2 regions of the Arthrobacter sp. yr096 genome follow, and region 1 is predicted to be linked to the other one. Evidence: riboswitches for the same ligand, from Rfam matches in the RefSeq annotation. Region 1 holds a riboswitch; the other holds the start of a gene.
What was found. Region 1 has a riboswitch for cyclic di-AMP ahead of BMY91_RS23205 (hypothetical protein). Riboswitches for the same ligand answer to the same signal wherever they lie in the genome.

Region 1 (7,363 bases):
GGATAATCCTGGGTATCAGCGAACCGTTCCAGGTCATCCGGCAGCTCGGAGGCGCGTACCGGCAATCGAAGGTGGCAGCGCAGGCAGCGGCGGTAGACCGCCCGCTCGGGGAGCTTGTGGACAGCCGGTCCGTGGGCGTCTACCAACTTTTCGACCGGCTGCTGGCACCGGGCGGCTGGGACGATACCGGATCTGTGCACTTCCGCACTTTGGAGGGCCAGGACAAGAACGGGGAACTTCTGCCGGTGCTGGAACTGCTGTACGACAACGACAGTTCAGTGCAGGACGTCGCGTCCAAGCTCCACCTTCACAGAAGCAGCATCTACAACCGGCTCGGCCGTATCCGCCAACTCATCGGCGCTGATCCATTGAGTGGCGCCATCCGGCTCGAACTGCACGCGGCCCTGAAAGCGCGGCGCTGGGCGGGGCGGCCACGGATCTGACGCATGGACAAGAAGGAGGCAGGCACCCACGCTGGGTGCCTGCCTCCTTCTGCACGCTCCTTAAGAGTCTGTAGGGAGCCTACGAGCGCTTCAAACGTTGGCAACTCCAACGCCCCAGCCGGCGTCGGAACGTGGCTGTCCTGCTACTGCTGCAGTACCGGCTGTGCCACCCTGCGTGAGTGGTGGTGCGGGGCATCCGCGTGCTCACTGGATGGCCTTCTTGGCCGCGTCAAGGAGCTCCTGGAGGGCCGACCCGGTGGGCTGCGGTGTGGTGCTGGCGTTCGGGTTGCCCGTGGGCCGGGGTTTGGACGTTGCTGTCTCCGTTGGTGTGGGAGTTGGAGTCGGAGTGACCGTTGGCGTGGGAGTGGTTGTAGGCGTCGGCGTAGTGGGCGGCGTGGTGATGGTGTCCGACGGCACGTCGCTTGGCGCTGGCGCAGGTACGGTCGGGGCCGGGGTTGCTGCGCCAGGGACGGCCGCAACGGCGGACGGTACCGCCGAGGGGACCCACACCGGATCGGCCAATGAGATCCGGGGTGTCGGGACCGACGACGGCGATACTGCTGCGGGTGCCTCAGGTACGGTGGCCGGTTGGCCAGCCTCGGAGGACGCCGACCCCGACGGTGAGGGCGCCGACGCGGTGGAGTAGGAAGCCCGGGGAGCCGGGGACGCTGAAGCCGACTGGCGATCCTCGCCGGCCTTGCTGCCACTGGCTTCCTGGGCAGGAGTTTCCTGGCCGAAGAATGGAAGTTCCAGGGCCTGGCCCACCGTTCCGGCCGTCAGAACCAGCCCGAGGGCACCCGCCACCACGGCCATGCGCTGGCTCATGTGCTTGACGGATGCGGCCTTCAGCAGGACTGTCTTCGGTTCCCGGCCAAGCGTGGATCCGCCCAGGGCTGACTTGGCAGCAGCGGGCGGGGTCGATTGATTCCGGAGGTCCTTACGGCTGGCAAGGGATGCCGAGGCCGTTGCGGCTGCGGCAACCTGCGCCGCGGACTTGCCGCGGGGAGACGGAGGCGTCGTAGGCGCGGGTGACGGAGTGACGGGCGTCTGTTCCTCGCGGGCGGCTACTACCGGAATGGCTGCGGTGGCCGGCTCGGGGGAGGCAGGCGCCGGAGCGGCCTGCACCACTGGGATGGCAGAGGTGGGCGGTCCAGGCGTGGTCGATTTCGGAGCGGCGGCCTGCGCGGACTGAACTGTCTGTGGGGCGTGCACTGTCTGCGCGGACTGAACTGTCTGTGGGACGTGCACTGTGGGTATCGCTGCCGTTGCCGGCTCCGCGGGCTCGATCACGGCTCGTGCCGCCCGCTCCCGCTCGGCCGCGCGAACGGCCGCGCGCGTGGTGGGCGCCGCAACGGTGGGGATGGCCGCAGTGGCGGGTTCCGGCGTCGTGCTTGATTCCGGCCCGGCAGACTCTGTGGGTGCGCTGATGGGGGATCCGCTGGGTTGGGCCCGACGGCGTCCGGTTGGCTTGGTGCGCTCGCGTTCGGTGTGGTCGCGGCGCGGCTGATCCATGGTTGGGGACATGGTGGTTGCCTCTCAACGCCTTCGAGGTTAGCTGTCGGGTTCGGACGAGGCCGTCCGGCCGCACAAGGCGGCTTCACCCCAAGGACTTGTGGAAAACAAGCCCGGGAACTCTGGGTCCCCCGTCTCTGCCGCGGGTCTGGCGGATCCCGGATTGCGGCAGAGCTCGGCGTCAATCCGGAAGCGGCCCAGCGGAGATTCGGGTCGCCCTACGACCGTACATGAGCCGGAAAGTAAAGTCACATTAATGTAACGGGCGGTAGGCCTGCCTCAGTGAGGGGCGCCTATCGCTTAGGCTTCGGGGCCGGAGCTGGAGCCGGGAGCTCGTGCTGGATCTTCTGGATCTGGTGCGCTTGGTGGGTTTCGGGCCGGAAGATCTCATCCGCAATTCCCAGCATGCCGCCCGCCGCGGCGCGCCGAACCCCGCGGCTGTTCTGGCGCGCGATCCAGTACCAGAGGCCGGCCAGAAGGGCCGGGACGCCAAGTACGGCCGCCAACACGGCCAAGATATCCATCGCCTAAGACTAGCTTCGGCGTGCACCGGCAGGTAGACAGGTCCTATGGACCTGCCAGTGATGCCGCCCGTCTCGCCCATGCTCGCCAAATCGGTGCCCGCCATCCCCGACGTTGGGCACTATGAACCCAAATGGGACGGATTCAGGACCATCGTCTTCAAAGATGGCGACGAAATCATCCTGGGCAGCCGCAATGAGAAGCCGATGACCCGATACTTTCCCGAGCTGGTGGAGGCGCTGAGGAAGAATCTTCCGGACAAGTGCGTGATCGACGGCGAGATTGTCCTGATCCAGGAAAACAGGTTGGAATTTGAGGTGCTCCAGCAGCGGATCCATCCCGCGGACAGCCGGGTCAGGATGCTCGCCGAGAAGACCCCTGCTTCCATGGTTGCCTTTGACATCCTTGCGCTGGGCGATGACAACCTCATGGACCGGCCCTTCTCTGAACGCCGCGCCATCTTGGAACGCGCACTCGCCAAGGCAGAGCCGCCCGTCTACGTGACCCCGGCGGTGACTGACCTTGAACGCGCGCAGGAGTGGTTCGTGCAACTCGAAGGCGCTGGACTGGACGGGGTGCTGTCAAAGCCGCTGGAGGGGACATACCAGCCGAACAAGCGCGTGATGTTCAAGACCAAGCACGAGCGCACGGCGGACTGCGTGGTGGCCGGCTTCCGCTGGCATAAGACCGCGAAAGTGGTGGGATCCATGCTGCTCGGCCTCCATGACGACGGCGGACGACTGCACCACGTGGGGGTGGTGGCTTCATTCCCCATGGCCAAGCGGGAGGCCTTGGTGGCAGAGCTTGAGCCCTATCAGGTGGACCTCAGTGAGCACCCGTGGGGCGAGTGGGCCAGTCAGGCCGATGGTGCAGGCGGTTCCAGGATGCCCGGTGCCCAAAGCCGGTGGAGCGGGGGCAAGGACTTCTCCTTCGTGCCGCTGCGCCCCGAGCTGGTGATCGAGGTTGCCTACGACTACATGGAGGGCGACCGGTTCCGGCACACCACGCAGTTCCGCAGGTGGCGGCCGGACCGGACGCCGGGGAGTTGCACGTATTCGCAGCTGGAGGAACCGATGGACTATGACCTCGGGGAGATCTTGAGGCTGCCCTAGCCGGTTGGCAACGGGTTTACTCCCCGTGCCCTTGGTCGCTGCTCATGCTGCCCTCGGCAGGAGGAGTTTCTCCTGGAGGTACTCCGCCTCCGGGTTCCAGCCCTGTGACATTTCCGTCGAGGGGATCGGGATTGGCGGACGCGGCGGGGTCCTGGTCCTCATCCTGGCGCAATTCGGGATCGGCGTTGACGCCGCCCGTGTCGGCCGGGGGTGTCGGTGCGGCACCGAACGGCCCGGTAGCGCCGGTCACTCCGAAGCCCTGCTCGTCCTGGGGGTCCTTGGTGGTCATGATCAGCCCTTTCGTAAGCAAACTTACTAATGCGCTTGCTTCGTCAGCCTAGCCGGGACCCGCCAACCCATCAAGGCCGCCTAGCCGTGGAGCGACGTCGCGGTCACGAAGCTCCGGATGGCATCCGCAACTGCGTTCGGACGCATATGCTGTGCCACGTGCCCCACCCCCGGGATCTCCACCAATCGCCCCTGTGGGACTGCCCGGGACAGCCGAAGGGACCACTCCGGGCCCGCCACATTGTCGCGGCTTCCCCGCAAAACCAGCACCGGGACCCTGATTCCAGCCAGGCGTTTTTCCGTGGGGTACGTCATCATCACCGGCAGTTCGGTGAAGTACCAGCGAGGTCCGCACCGGAGGTAGTCGGTGATGACCAACCAATTGGACGAGGGACTCTCGCGGAGCAGCCCGTCCAGCGTCAGGGCAAGCGACTGGCGCATGACGTTCTTGTGCCGTGAATCAACAACCGGGCCCATCAACACCAGTTGCCTGGCCCGTTCCGGCGCATGCAAGGCCGCTTCGATGGCAAACTGCACACCCATGGAGTGGCCCACCAGAACGTAGGAATCGATGCCGCGGGACGCGAGGGCCTCCGCAATGAACGCACCATAGTCCTCGGCAGAGAGCTGGTGGCCAGGCTTGGGAGTGCCCGCGAAGCCCGGAAGGTCCAGGGAATACGTGGGTGCGCTCGCCGCAAGGACAGAATGCAGCCGGGCCAGGTATCGGTGGGAGACCCCGATGCCGTGAATGAGCACATATGCGGGCTCGGTGCCGTGATCAGCCCCAGGGGCAGGAAAAGGCGTCCCCTTGCTCCAAACAATCCGGCCCTTCAAGCCCAATACTTCGACGTCGTCTGACAGCAGCGCAGCCGGTTTCCTCCGCGTTTTCATCAGAGTTTCCGCTGCAGGAACACCGCGGCGCCGGGGCCGCTCAGTTCGCTCTCGAGTACCGGCCGGCCGGACACCGCGAGCAGCAGCGACATGGCGGGACCTTCAACAGCCGGACCGTCCCCATGGTCGAAGGCAGTATCCGTGGCAATCAGGCGCCAGCCCTCCGCGATCTCCTTGCCCCCACCCATCTTGGTGGTGGTCCGCATTTGGTAGCCGAGGGCGGTGGCTACGTGCTCGGCGGGGTAGTCGCGACGTATGCCCAAGGGGCGGCGAATGTCCTCTCCATGAACGAACGCTTCAACCAAACGCGTGGCAAGTCCCGCCGGAGGTCCGGACGTCCGGGAAAGAACAGCACGGAATTGCGTCAGGGTCTTCCCCGGGTCCCCGGCTTTTTCACGCTCCACCCCCACGGCGTTGTCGCGGTCGAAGTCCATCCGGGCCGCGATCATCCGGCGCAGGAAACCAACACGGGTGGTTTTGGCGCTGTCGATCACATGGGCCAGGACATCATGGATGTCCCAGCCCGCACACAGGGATGGTGTTTGCCATTGGGCCGGCTCCAACGGCTCCAGATCCCGGATAAGGGCACGTCGCTCCTCATGAACCACGGGCCAAACGGTAGAGGGGGAAGTTGAAGCCATACCGCTATTGAACAGCATGGCGGCAGTTCCGGGAGGGCTATTCCCTGGTCGCGTCGTCTGATTCCGTGGGGTCCGCTGCCGGGTGTGAAGCATCAGGTGCGGAGGCCGCTTCAGCTGCGTCCCGGCGTCGGGCAATTCTCGATTCCGTCCACATGGCCACGGCCACGAACACCGTGCACGCGAACATGAAGGTTGCCACGAAGTTCAATCCCATGGCAGAGCCCAAGGGTGCGGCAAGGGCCATAGCGGCCAACCCGGCCACGATATGCCACCCTTTGAAATTGCCCACCGATCAAGCGTAACCCCGGCCTTAAGGGGTGCTGGCCCGTTGCGTGGGATCGTTGCTTGATCCTTATCACTCCGAAACTTTTAGCCGGCGTTCGCGTCATCCCTGAAGGTTTCTTCGTCCTGTTTCTTCTTCTGCGTTTCCAGCCACGCCATGATGGCGGCCTGCCGGATCCGGCGATGCGTACCGCGGTACTCCACGGGGATTTCACCGCGGTCGGTCATATTGCGCAGGTACGTGTGAGAAATGCCCGCGAGTTCCGCGGCCTGCGACGTAGTGAGCATTTCCTCCACGCTGCTGACCGTCACGGTTTCGCCCCTCCCCAGTCTCGCAAGGAGGTCGACGACGGCGTTCCTCGCCTGATCGGGCAGGCGGTGGACGGTGCCATCCACGAACACAGTGATGTCGTTGCTGTCCTCAAGGGAGCGCGCCAGATTCCGGGCGTCGTCGGCGGGGAGGCCGGCCGTGACGCGGGGAGCTATCAATGCCATGGCAGAAGCCTAGCCTGTGGCTCACCCCGATTCGGGGGTTCCCTGCAGAACATGCCGTGCGCACGGCACCGCTGGCAGGGAACCAGCGAATTGGTGAGGCCGTTACTCCGCGTCCAGGTCCGTCTCCAGGAGCTTCACCAGTGCGTCCAGCGCAGCCTCGGCGCCGTCGCCCTCTGCCCGCAGCACAACGACGTCGCCCTTGGCGGCACCGAGGGTCATGAGCGAAAGGATGCTGGCGGCGTCGAGCGCGTCATCGGCAGGTTCGCCCTGCATGGAAATGGTGACCTCCACAGGCTGCTCGCCGGCTGCCTCGGCGAACAAGGCTGCGGGGCGGGCATGCAGGCCGGAGCGGCTGGCGATGGTGGCTGTGCGTTCGGGCATGGATTTCTCCTAAAAGTCGGAAGCGAAAAGTTAGAGGCCGAGTTCTTCGAGCACGGGGAGTTTGGCGCGCACCCAATCGCGGGCCTCAAGGGCGCTGGGAGCGGAGAGCGCCAGAGTAGCCAGTTCCTGCGCCTGCTCCAGCGTGACGGTTTTCAGCACGGTCCCGACGGCGGCCAAGGAGCGCGCTGTCATGGACAGTGTGGTGACACCCAGCCCGGTCAGGACGACGGCGAGGGCGGGGTCCGCAGCTGCCTCACCGCAGACGCCCACGGGCTTGGGGTCGCCTTCGCGGCCGGAGCCCTCCTGCGCCGCGCCTTCCACGGTGAGCTGCACGAGCCGGAGGACGGCGGGCTGCCAGGGTGTGTTGAGTTCGGCGAGGGGGCCCAGCTGGCGGTCTGCGGCCATGGCGTACTGGGTGAGGTCGTTGGTTCCCAACGAAGCGAACCCGACCTCGCGAAGCACCGTGGCGGAGGTCAGGGCAGCGGAAGGAACTTCCACCATGACACCGGGTGTCTTGATACCGGCAGCGGCGCAGAGTGAGGCGAAGCGTCCCGCCTCGGCAGCCGTGGAGATCATGGGTGCCATGACCCACACATCGGCCTCGGATTCTGAATCTGCCCGTGCAATGGCTTCGAGTTGGCGCTCCAGCACACCTGGAGTGGTGAAGTCGGTGCGGTAGCCGCGAACACCCAGGGCGGGGTTGGGCTCCGTGGCGTCGGTAAGGAAGGGGAGGGGCTTGTCGGCGCCGGCATCCAAGGTGCGGAGGACAACCTTCTTGCCCGGGAACGCATCGAAC
Region 2 (7,363 bases), on a different contig from region 1:
GACGGACGCCCGCCGCTGGGCTTGGGGTACTGCGCCCATGGCCCAGCTGCCGAACTTATCCAGCAGTCCAATGGTCCGTTCCGGTGCCGACGCCAGGATGGTGCGCAGGTTTTCGGGAGTGGACGTCCAGCGTTGGAGTGCCAAGGCGGCATCCATCGGCGTGCTGGCGGGGTGGATGCCGGCGCCGCTCTGATGGAGTTCAGCCACCAGTTGTACTACCCGCTGGGCGAAGGCCGGCTGCAGCCTGACCAGTTCCGTATAGCTCCTGCCGAGGCCGGCCGGGTAGATGCCGATGACGTCCTTGAGGCTGCCCACTGGAAGGTAAAAGCGCTGACGGGACGACGTAGCGGGGGAACCCGCGGGTGGATCAGCCCGGTGTATCAGCGCCAATTCCTGCAGCTTGGCCAGGATCGGGTCCAACGCCGACAGGGTGGATCCTGCAATGACCTTCTTCAGCCCGGCCGCAGAAATGCTGTGGCCGGTATCCGCGTTGGTACACAGATGGAGTGTCTCCAGGACCTGCATTTCCGGCTTGTTCAGGCGTTCCAGGGCCCGCTGGACACTGACGCGGGCGCTCGCCCGGGCAGCCAAAGCTGCAAAGTCCGGTGCCATGGGGGAGATGAGGTCCGGTCGCGCGGCAAACAAAGCCCGCAGCGAATTGTCGCTGCGCGCTTCCAGTTCCTTGCTGAGCGCGCGAATAAGGGACATCAATCCAACGTTACCGCCCCGCGGCCGCTCGTGCCTGTCCGTGGGGCGGGTGGTTACTGCCGGCGGCGCTGGCGGATGGCGTCCAGCACCAGGATTGCCGCGAGCATGAAGGCGACGGGCAGGCCGTAGAGAGCTGTGGAGGTAACCCAGACCGGCGTTGCGCCGCCGCTGAGGGCAACCACCATGACCGCCGCAACTGCGGCCAACGACACGGCGGCGATGACGGCGGCAATGATCATGAGGGGGCGGCGGTAACCCGGGGAAGTCATGCCCACAACGCTAGCAGCAGCACCCGAAGGGGATGCACGGCTGGCCGCTGGTGTGCTTCGGGTACTGCGTGGTGGCGACAAAGCGGGAATAGGGGGTCCGGCAGGATAACCTTGAAGGAACAGACCAACACGGACCGGGCTGTCACTCTCGATCCCGCAGAACCCTGCGGATGCGGTGACCGGCCCGACGTGTCTCCCACAGCAAGAACGAAGAAGGTTGATTACGTGCCTACCGGCAAGGTCAAGTGGTATGACAAGGAAAAAGGCTTCGGATTCCTCGCGGCTGAGGACGGCCAGGAAGTATTCCTGCCCAAAACGTCCCTGCCCGCAGGAGTAACGGAGCTCAAAGCTGGGACCCGCGTGGAGTTCGGCGTGGCCGATGGCCGCCGCGGAGCCCAGGCGCTGGGGTTGCGTGTCCTGGAAAAGACGCCGTCCATCGCCAAAGCCAAGCGCATGAACGCCAAGGACCTGGCACCCATGGTGCAGGACCTGGTGACCGTACTGGATAACCTCTCCGGTTCGCTGTCCTCCGGCAAGTACCCCGACGGAAACAAGGCCAAGGCCATCAGCATGGCGCTGCGCAAGGTTGCCGACGAGCTGGAAGCCTAGGACCATGACATCGGAATCCGCACAGGACACAAAGGCCGGAAGGGACGCGCAGGCCGGCCCTGACGCTGCCCAGGCTCCTGAAAACGGGGGAATCCCCGCGCGGAAGCCGGTGGCGGCCAAGTCGCGCGCCGGCTTGCCCGTGTGGCGCACCGGTAAGCCGGACGCCTTCCTCGCGGCCGCCGTCGACGTTGCCAGGGAAGCAGTTGAAGGCATCGCCAACCCGGGCGAAGTCGGGGCGCACCTCGGCGCCAAATCGGAGGGTGATCGCGTGGTCACCCATCTCTTCGAGTCCAGGCTTGCCGGCTACGGCGGCTGGCAGTGGTACGCCGTGGTGACGCGCAATTCACGCTCCAAAATCGTGACAGTGAGCGAGCTCGGCCTGCTCCCGTCCGAAGAATCGATCCTGGCCCCGGAATGGGTGCCGTGGGCCAAGCGAGTCCGTCCCGAGGATGAAACACCTTTGGTGGAGGAGACGGTCGGGGACGTCACGGAAGAGTCCGTGCAGGCCGCCGAAGACGAGGCCACCGAGCCCGCTGGGTCAGAGGATGATGAAGAAGCCGAAGAAAGCGATGACGCTGACCAGACCGGGGCTAAGTAGCAGCCCTCCGGTTGCATCGGTCCGGCGGCCGGCGTCGTAATCCGCCACGCAGCTTAAACGGCGTCGGCGCCGTTCGGAGAAATACCCGAACGACGCCGACCCAAACCACGCGCGGAAGCCGCGCCCGGCGCTACTTCTTCAGTTCGCCCACCACGTAGTCGATGCTGGCAAGCAGAGCGGAAACGTCGTCCGGCTCGATGGCCACAAACGTTGCGATGCGCAGTTGGTTACGGCCAAGCTTGCGGTAAGGCTCGGTATCCACCACACCGTTGGCGCGCAGGACCTTTGCGATGGCCGCGGCGTCAATGGAGTCATCAAAGTCAATGGTGGCAATGACGTTGGAGCGGTCCTCGGCCTTGGCAACGAACGGCGTTGCGTACTCCGAAGCCTCAGCCCAGGAGTAGATCCGGTTGGCGGAGTCTGCCGTGCGCTTGCTCGCGAAGTCCAGCCCGCCATTGCTGTTGAGCCACTGCACCTGGGCGTCCAGCGTTACCAGCGTGGACAGCGAAGGCGTGTTGTACGTCTGGTTCAGTTTGGAGTTGTCGATTGCGGTCTGCAGATCCAGGAAGTCCGGAATCCAGCGGCCACTTGCCTTGACGCGTGCAGCGCGTTCCAGCGCGGCAGGGGAGAAGAGGCCAAGCCACAGGCCGCCATCGGAGGCGAAGTTCTTCTGCGGAGCGAAGTAGTAGACGTCCGACTCCGCAACGTCCACGTCCAGACCACCGGCCGCTGAGGTGGCGTCCACCAGGACGAGGGAGCCTTCGTCAGCACCCTGGACCCGCTTCACGGGAGCGGCTACGCCAGTTGACGTTTCGTTCTGGGGCCAGGCGTAAACGTCAACACCGGCTTCGGCCTGCGCCACCGGGCGGGTGCCGGGCTCGGCTTTGATGATGGAGGACGCGTCCAGGAACGGTGCCTTGTTGGTGGCGGCGGCAAACTTCGAACCAAACTCGCCGAAGGAAAGGTGCTGTGCCTTCTTTTCCACCAGGCCGAATGCGGCGACGTCCCAGAAAGCGGTGGATCCCCCGACGCCCAGGACTACCTCGTAGCCTTCGGGAGCACGGAAGAACTCGCTGAGTCCTTCACGGACCGAACCCACCAGGTTCTTGACGGGAGCCTGGCGGTGGGAAGTGCCGAGAATAGTGGACGATGCTGCAGACAGCGCCTCGATCTGTTCCGGGCGAACCTTGGACGGTCCAGCGCCGAAGCGTCCGTCCTTGGGCAGGAGATCGGCGGGAATGGTGATGCTGTTGTCGCTCACGTGGCGCTCCAATGGGTGTCGGCTAGAGATGGGAGGTGGCATGGGGCATCAACTGCCCCTTCGACACCCCAATTCTGCCTGACACGGCCCGCGCGCAGGAACCTGCGGCCTTCATAGTCCGCTACGTGGAACGTCTCCGCTCAGGATACGAACCATATGCGACCGGAATTATCCAGAGTAATTCCAAATAAGCTAGGCTGGGGGTTGGCGTTCATGGGGCGGCGGTGCACACCGGCCTCCCCGGCAGAGGACGCTGTACGGTGGAGATTACGCAAGGAACTGCGTTCGAGGAGAGCTGAGCTGGATGACGGATCTGATCGATACCACTGAGATGTATCTTCGGACCATTTTGGAGCTTGAAGAAGAGAACATTGTGGCACTCAGGGCCCGCATCGCCGAGCGCCTGCGCCACTCCGGCCCCACAGTCTCGCAGACCATCGGACGCATGGAACGCGACGGCCTGGTGATCGTCTCGAACGATCGACACCTGGAATTGACTGAGGTTGGGCGGAAGCGCGCCACCGAGGTCATGCGTAAGCACCGCCTCGCCGAGCGCCTGCTGGCTGACGTGATCGGACTGGACTGGGCCTATGTCCACGATGAAGCGTGTCGCTGGGAGCACGTGATGAGCGAGCGGGTGGAGCGCCGGCTGTATGAACTCCTGGAGCACCCCACTGAATCTCCTTACGGCAACCCCATCCCGGGACTGGAAGCCCTCGGTGGCCTTGCCAGCCAGCCGTTTCCCCGGCTGGACGTCAACCTGCTGCAGGCCATGGAAGGCTATGCCACCGATTCCCGCGTGGCGGTCACCCGCCTGGCGGAACCCATCCAGGTGGAACCTGAACTCCTCACCCAATTGGATGAAGGCGGAATCCGGCCCGGCGCCTCGGTTTCGCTGGAACGCGTGGGGGAGTACATCTCCGTGCGGGTTCCCGGCATCGAAGGTGCTTTGGAGCTGCCTCCCGAGGTAGCTGCCCACGTCTTCGTCTCTGTTGGCTGACGGGTTTCCGGCTTACCCCTACTGCCGCGTCGTGGCATATCTCACTTTTGCGCCCTTGGCGCGCGTGTGACCTGCGGTTTTCCGCAAATGATGATAAGGGCCTCTCAGTACATCCGCGTTTCTGTTGATAACGAATTTATTACTAAGGGCTTTAATCCCCTATAGTTATCTACTAGCGCCGATACCAAAGCGTTACCTGATCCGGAGCCGAGCTCTGCCAGCGGATCAGGTGTGTCATCCACCACTGGCAGAGGCGGGGGAACCACAAGCGGCTGTCTAAAGAAGCAGCCTTGGGGTGAAGTCCGCAGCAGAAGTGCCCACTTACGCTAGTCCCTCCTGGGATACCTGTGTGTCGTGAGCGCCTCGTGCGGACCGGGTCTTTGAACTCTCTGACCCGAATCCGACAGCTAACTTCGCAGGCTTTTTAGAGAGGAACAGAGTTTGACATCGCAGAACGTCAGGGGCCGCCGCCGCGCGTCCGGCCCCGCTGCTGAGCTGCGGCCAGCCCGCGTCGTATCGGAGATCCGGCCACGCGACACCGAACGCCAGGTGCGCCGCCGTAAGAGCCCGTTGCGCCAGGTAGCCGACTTCGCCGCAGCCAGTGGTGTAGGGCAGAAGGCCGGAGTTGCGCTTGCCGCCACCGGGCTCGCCCTGACTGTCGGTCTGCCGGCCACGAGCCCCGTTATGGCCACTTCTGAACTGGGCCAGACCGAATCCGCTCTTGCGGTCACCGGTGGCAGCCAGCCCGAGGTTTCCGCGGCTGCATCGGCCAAAATCGACTTCAGCCGTGCCGCGGTGGCTACTGCCGCAGATCCCGACGGCAAGCTGAAGCAGCTGCTCAGCGCGCAGTCCGCGGGCAGCATTCAGCGGGCATCATCGGCAGGCACCATGGCCAGCCCCCTTGACACGCTGACCACGGCTTCACCCTTTGGCTACCGCGTCAGCCCCCTCACCGGCGGTGCCGGGGACTTCCACCGTGGCCAGGACTTCGTTGCCCAGTGCGGCACGGCCGTCCATGCAGCCGCCAGCGGAAAAGTCACCTTTGCGGGATGGCACGAGTACGGCGGAGGCAACCGCGTGGTGGTAGACCACGGCAACGGCCTGGAGACCACGTACAACCACCTGTCGTCCTTCACCGTCAAGGTGGGCCAGACTGTCAGCCGTGGCGATACCGTCGCGCTGAGCGGCACCACGGGCGCTTCCACCGGCTGCCACCTCCACTTTGAGGTCCAGGTCAACGGCGAAGTTGTCGATCCCATGGGCTGGCTCTAAGCCAGTTGATGGTTGTCTCTCGCATTCGTGACACACCCCGTGACCTGAATGTGACATTCGCGTCCAACTGTTGTACCGTACAAAGCGCATCGGCTTTTTAGGGGGCCGGTGCACTTGAGTGGATTGCCTAGCTCTGCCACCGCTCAAGGTCCGTTCGCATAAATCGTCTGGCAGGGGCGGGGGAACCACTTCTGGTCTTCGAAAGAAGGCCTTGGGGTTAAGTCGCAAAGCTTCCTTGAAGCAGCGCGGCCGGATGACTCCCATCCGAATCCGACAGCTCACCTCGCAGGCATTGGGAGAGGCTACCTACGTGTCATCACGCACTACCCCTGCGCGCCACCGCGCTGAATCGGTTCGTACGAACCCCTTGAACACTCTGTCCAAGGCTGTTTCATCAAACGCCGGTACCGTTGGCCGTCAGGCCGTCGTTCTGGCAGCAGCCTCAGGCCTCGTCCTCAGCGTTGGTTTGCCCGCACAGGCAGCCGACACCGACGTCTCCAAGTCGGAAGCCTCCAGCACCCAGCAGATGGTCACCACCGCCGTCGTCACCGCGGAGCCCACAGCCACCGTTTCCTTTGAGAGCCCCGTCGTGGCTACCAAGGAAGCCCCCAAGGTTGTCCAGCGTGCATCGCAGACCACCCAGCGGTCCACGGCTAACGGCACGCAGGAAACCGCAGGCGCTGTTACAGCGAAGTCCTCCGAAGCCAAGGATTCTGCAGCAAGCGCCGCAGCTTCCGGCCTCGCTGCCATCGCTTACACCGGCATCGGCCACCCGTACGTTTGGGGCGGCACCACACCCAACGGCTGGGATTGCTCCGGCTTCACGCAGTGGGTCTACGCCCAGGCCGGCATCAGCATCCCCCGCGTCAACGCCTGGACGGCGATGAAGCCCACCAGCACGCCTGCCCCCGGTGACCTGGTCATGCAGAACGGCGGAGCCCACGTGGGAATCTACGTCGGCAACGGCATGATGATCAGCGCTTTGAACCCCAGCCAGGGCACGCTCCTGCACTCGGCGGCCTCCACGGGCACGTCCTCCTTCTTCACCCTCCGCTAGAAACTATCCGGTTCGAGGTTCGCCAGCATGCCCCCCAAGTGCTGGCGCACCGATCAGCCGCGTGTACCCCAACTGCACGCGGATACGAAAAGAGAAAATCATGACCAGTGCACACAAGGTTGCACGGCATCGCGCTGAGGCTCCCAAGACCAGCTCGCTTGCCGTCATTGCCAAGGCCGTCAGCGACAACGCCGGTGGCGTTGGCCGCCAGGCTGCAGTTATTGCCGCAGCTTCGGGCCTGGTTCTGACCGGTTCCGTAGCCGCCAACGCTGCGGACACCAACGTGGACCGCGAATCCACGTCCACCACAGCGCTGGACGTTCAGTCGGTAGTCCAGTCCACCATCGCCGCGGATTCCACGGTTGCCATTTCTTACGAGCGCCCCGTGGTTACCACGGTGGAAGCCCCGGCTCCCGTGGTGAAGAAGGCAGCTGCCAAGGTTGAAACCACTAAGGCAGCGGAGAGCACGGCGACCGCCGGCAACGCGACTCTTGCCGTCAACACCGCAGCCCCGGCAGCCAAAGCCCCCGCAGCCTCCAGCGGCCTCGGCGCAGCAATTGCCGCCGCCGCCTACGCCCAGCTCGGCGTA

Region 2: another riboswitch for cyclic di-AMP. It lies ahead of BMY91_RS07430 (M23 family metallopeptidase); the one in region 1 lies ahead of BMY91_RS23205 (hypothetical protein).

The regions. Positions count from the first base shown of each region.
Region 1 is NZ_FNYI01000007.1:98,856-106,218, forward strand. It holds gene BMY91_RS17675 (PucR family transcriptional regulator) at 1-443, shown strand, start outside; gene BMY91_RS23205 (hypothetical protein) at 648-1,967, opposite strand; cyclic di-AMP (ydaO/yuaA leader) riboswitch at 1,970-2,119, opposite strand; gene BMY91_RS17685 (hypothetical protein) at 2,249-2,479, opposite strand; gene BMY91_RS17690 (ATP-dependent DNA ligase) at 2,525-3,589, shown strand; gene BMY91_RS17695 (DUF6480 family protein) at 3,606-3,878, opposite strand; gene BMY91_RS17700 (alpha/beta fold hydrolase) at 3,959-4,768, opposite strand; gene BMY91_RS17705 (maleylpyruvate isomerase family mycothiol-dependent enzyme) at 4,768-5,427, opposite strand; gene BMY91_RS17710 (hypothetical protein) at 5,447-5,698, opposite strand; gene BMY91_RS17715 (helix-turn-helix domain-containing protein) at 5,779-6,186, opposite strand; gene BMY91_RS17720 (HPr family phosphocarrier protein) at 6,289-6,567, opposite strand; gene ptsP (phosphoenolpyruvate--protein phosphotransferase) at 6,598-7,363, opposite strand, start outside.
Region 2 is NZ_FNYI01000002.1:586,130-593,492, reverse strand. It holds gene BMY91_RS07460 (helicase-associated domain-containing protein) at 1-708, opposite strand, end outside; gene BMY91_RS07455 (hypothetical protein) at 762-977, opposite strand; gene BMY91_RS07450 (cold-shock protein) at 1,203-1,586, shown strand; gene BMY91_RS07445 (DUF3027 domain-containing protein) at 1,591-2,184, shown strand; gene serC (phosphoserine transaminase) at 2,315-3,445, opposite strand; gene BMY91_RS07435 (iron-dependent transcriptional repressor DtxR) at 3,750-4,445, shown strand; cyclic di-AMP (ydaO/yuaA leader) riboswitch at 4,641-4,882, shown strand; gene BMY91_RS07430 (M23 family metallopeptidase) at 4,887-5,717, shown strand; cyclic di-AMP (ydaO/yuaA leader) riboswitch at 5,856-6,023, shown strand; gene BMY91_RS07425 (C40 family peptidase) at 6,028-6,774, shown strand; gene BMY91_RS07420 (NlpC/P60 family protein) at 6,875-7,363, shown strand, end outside.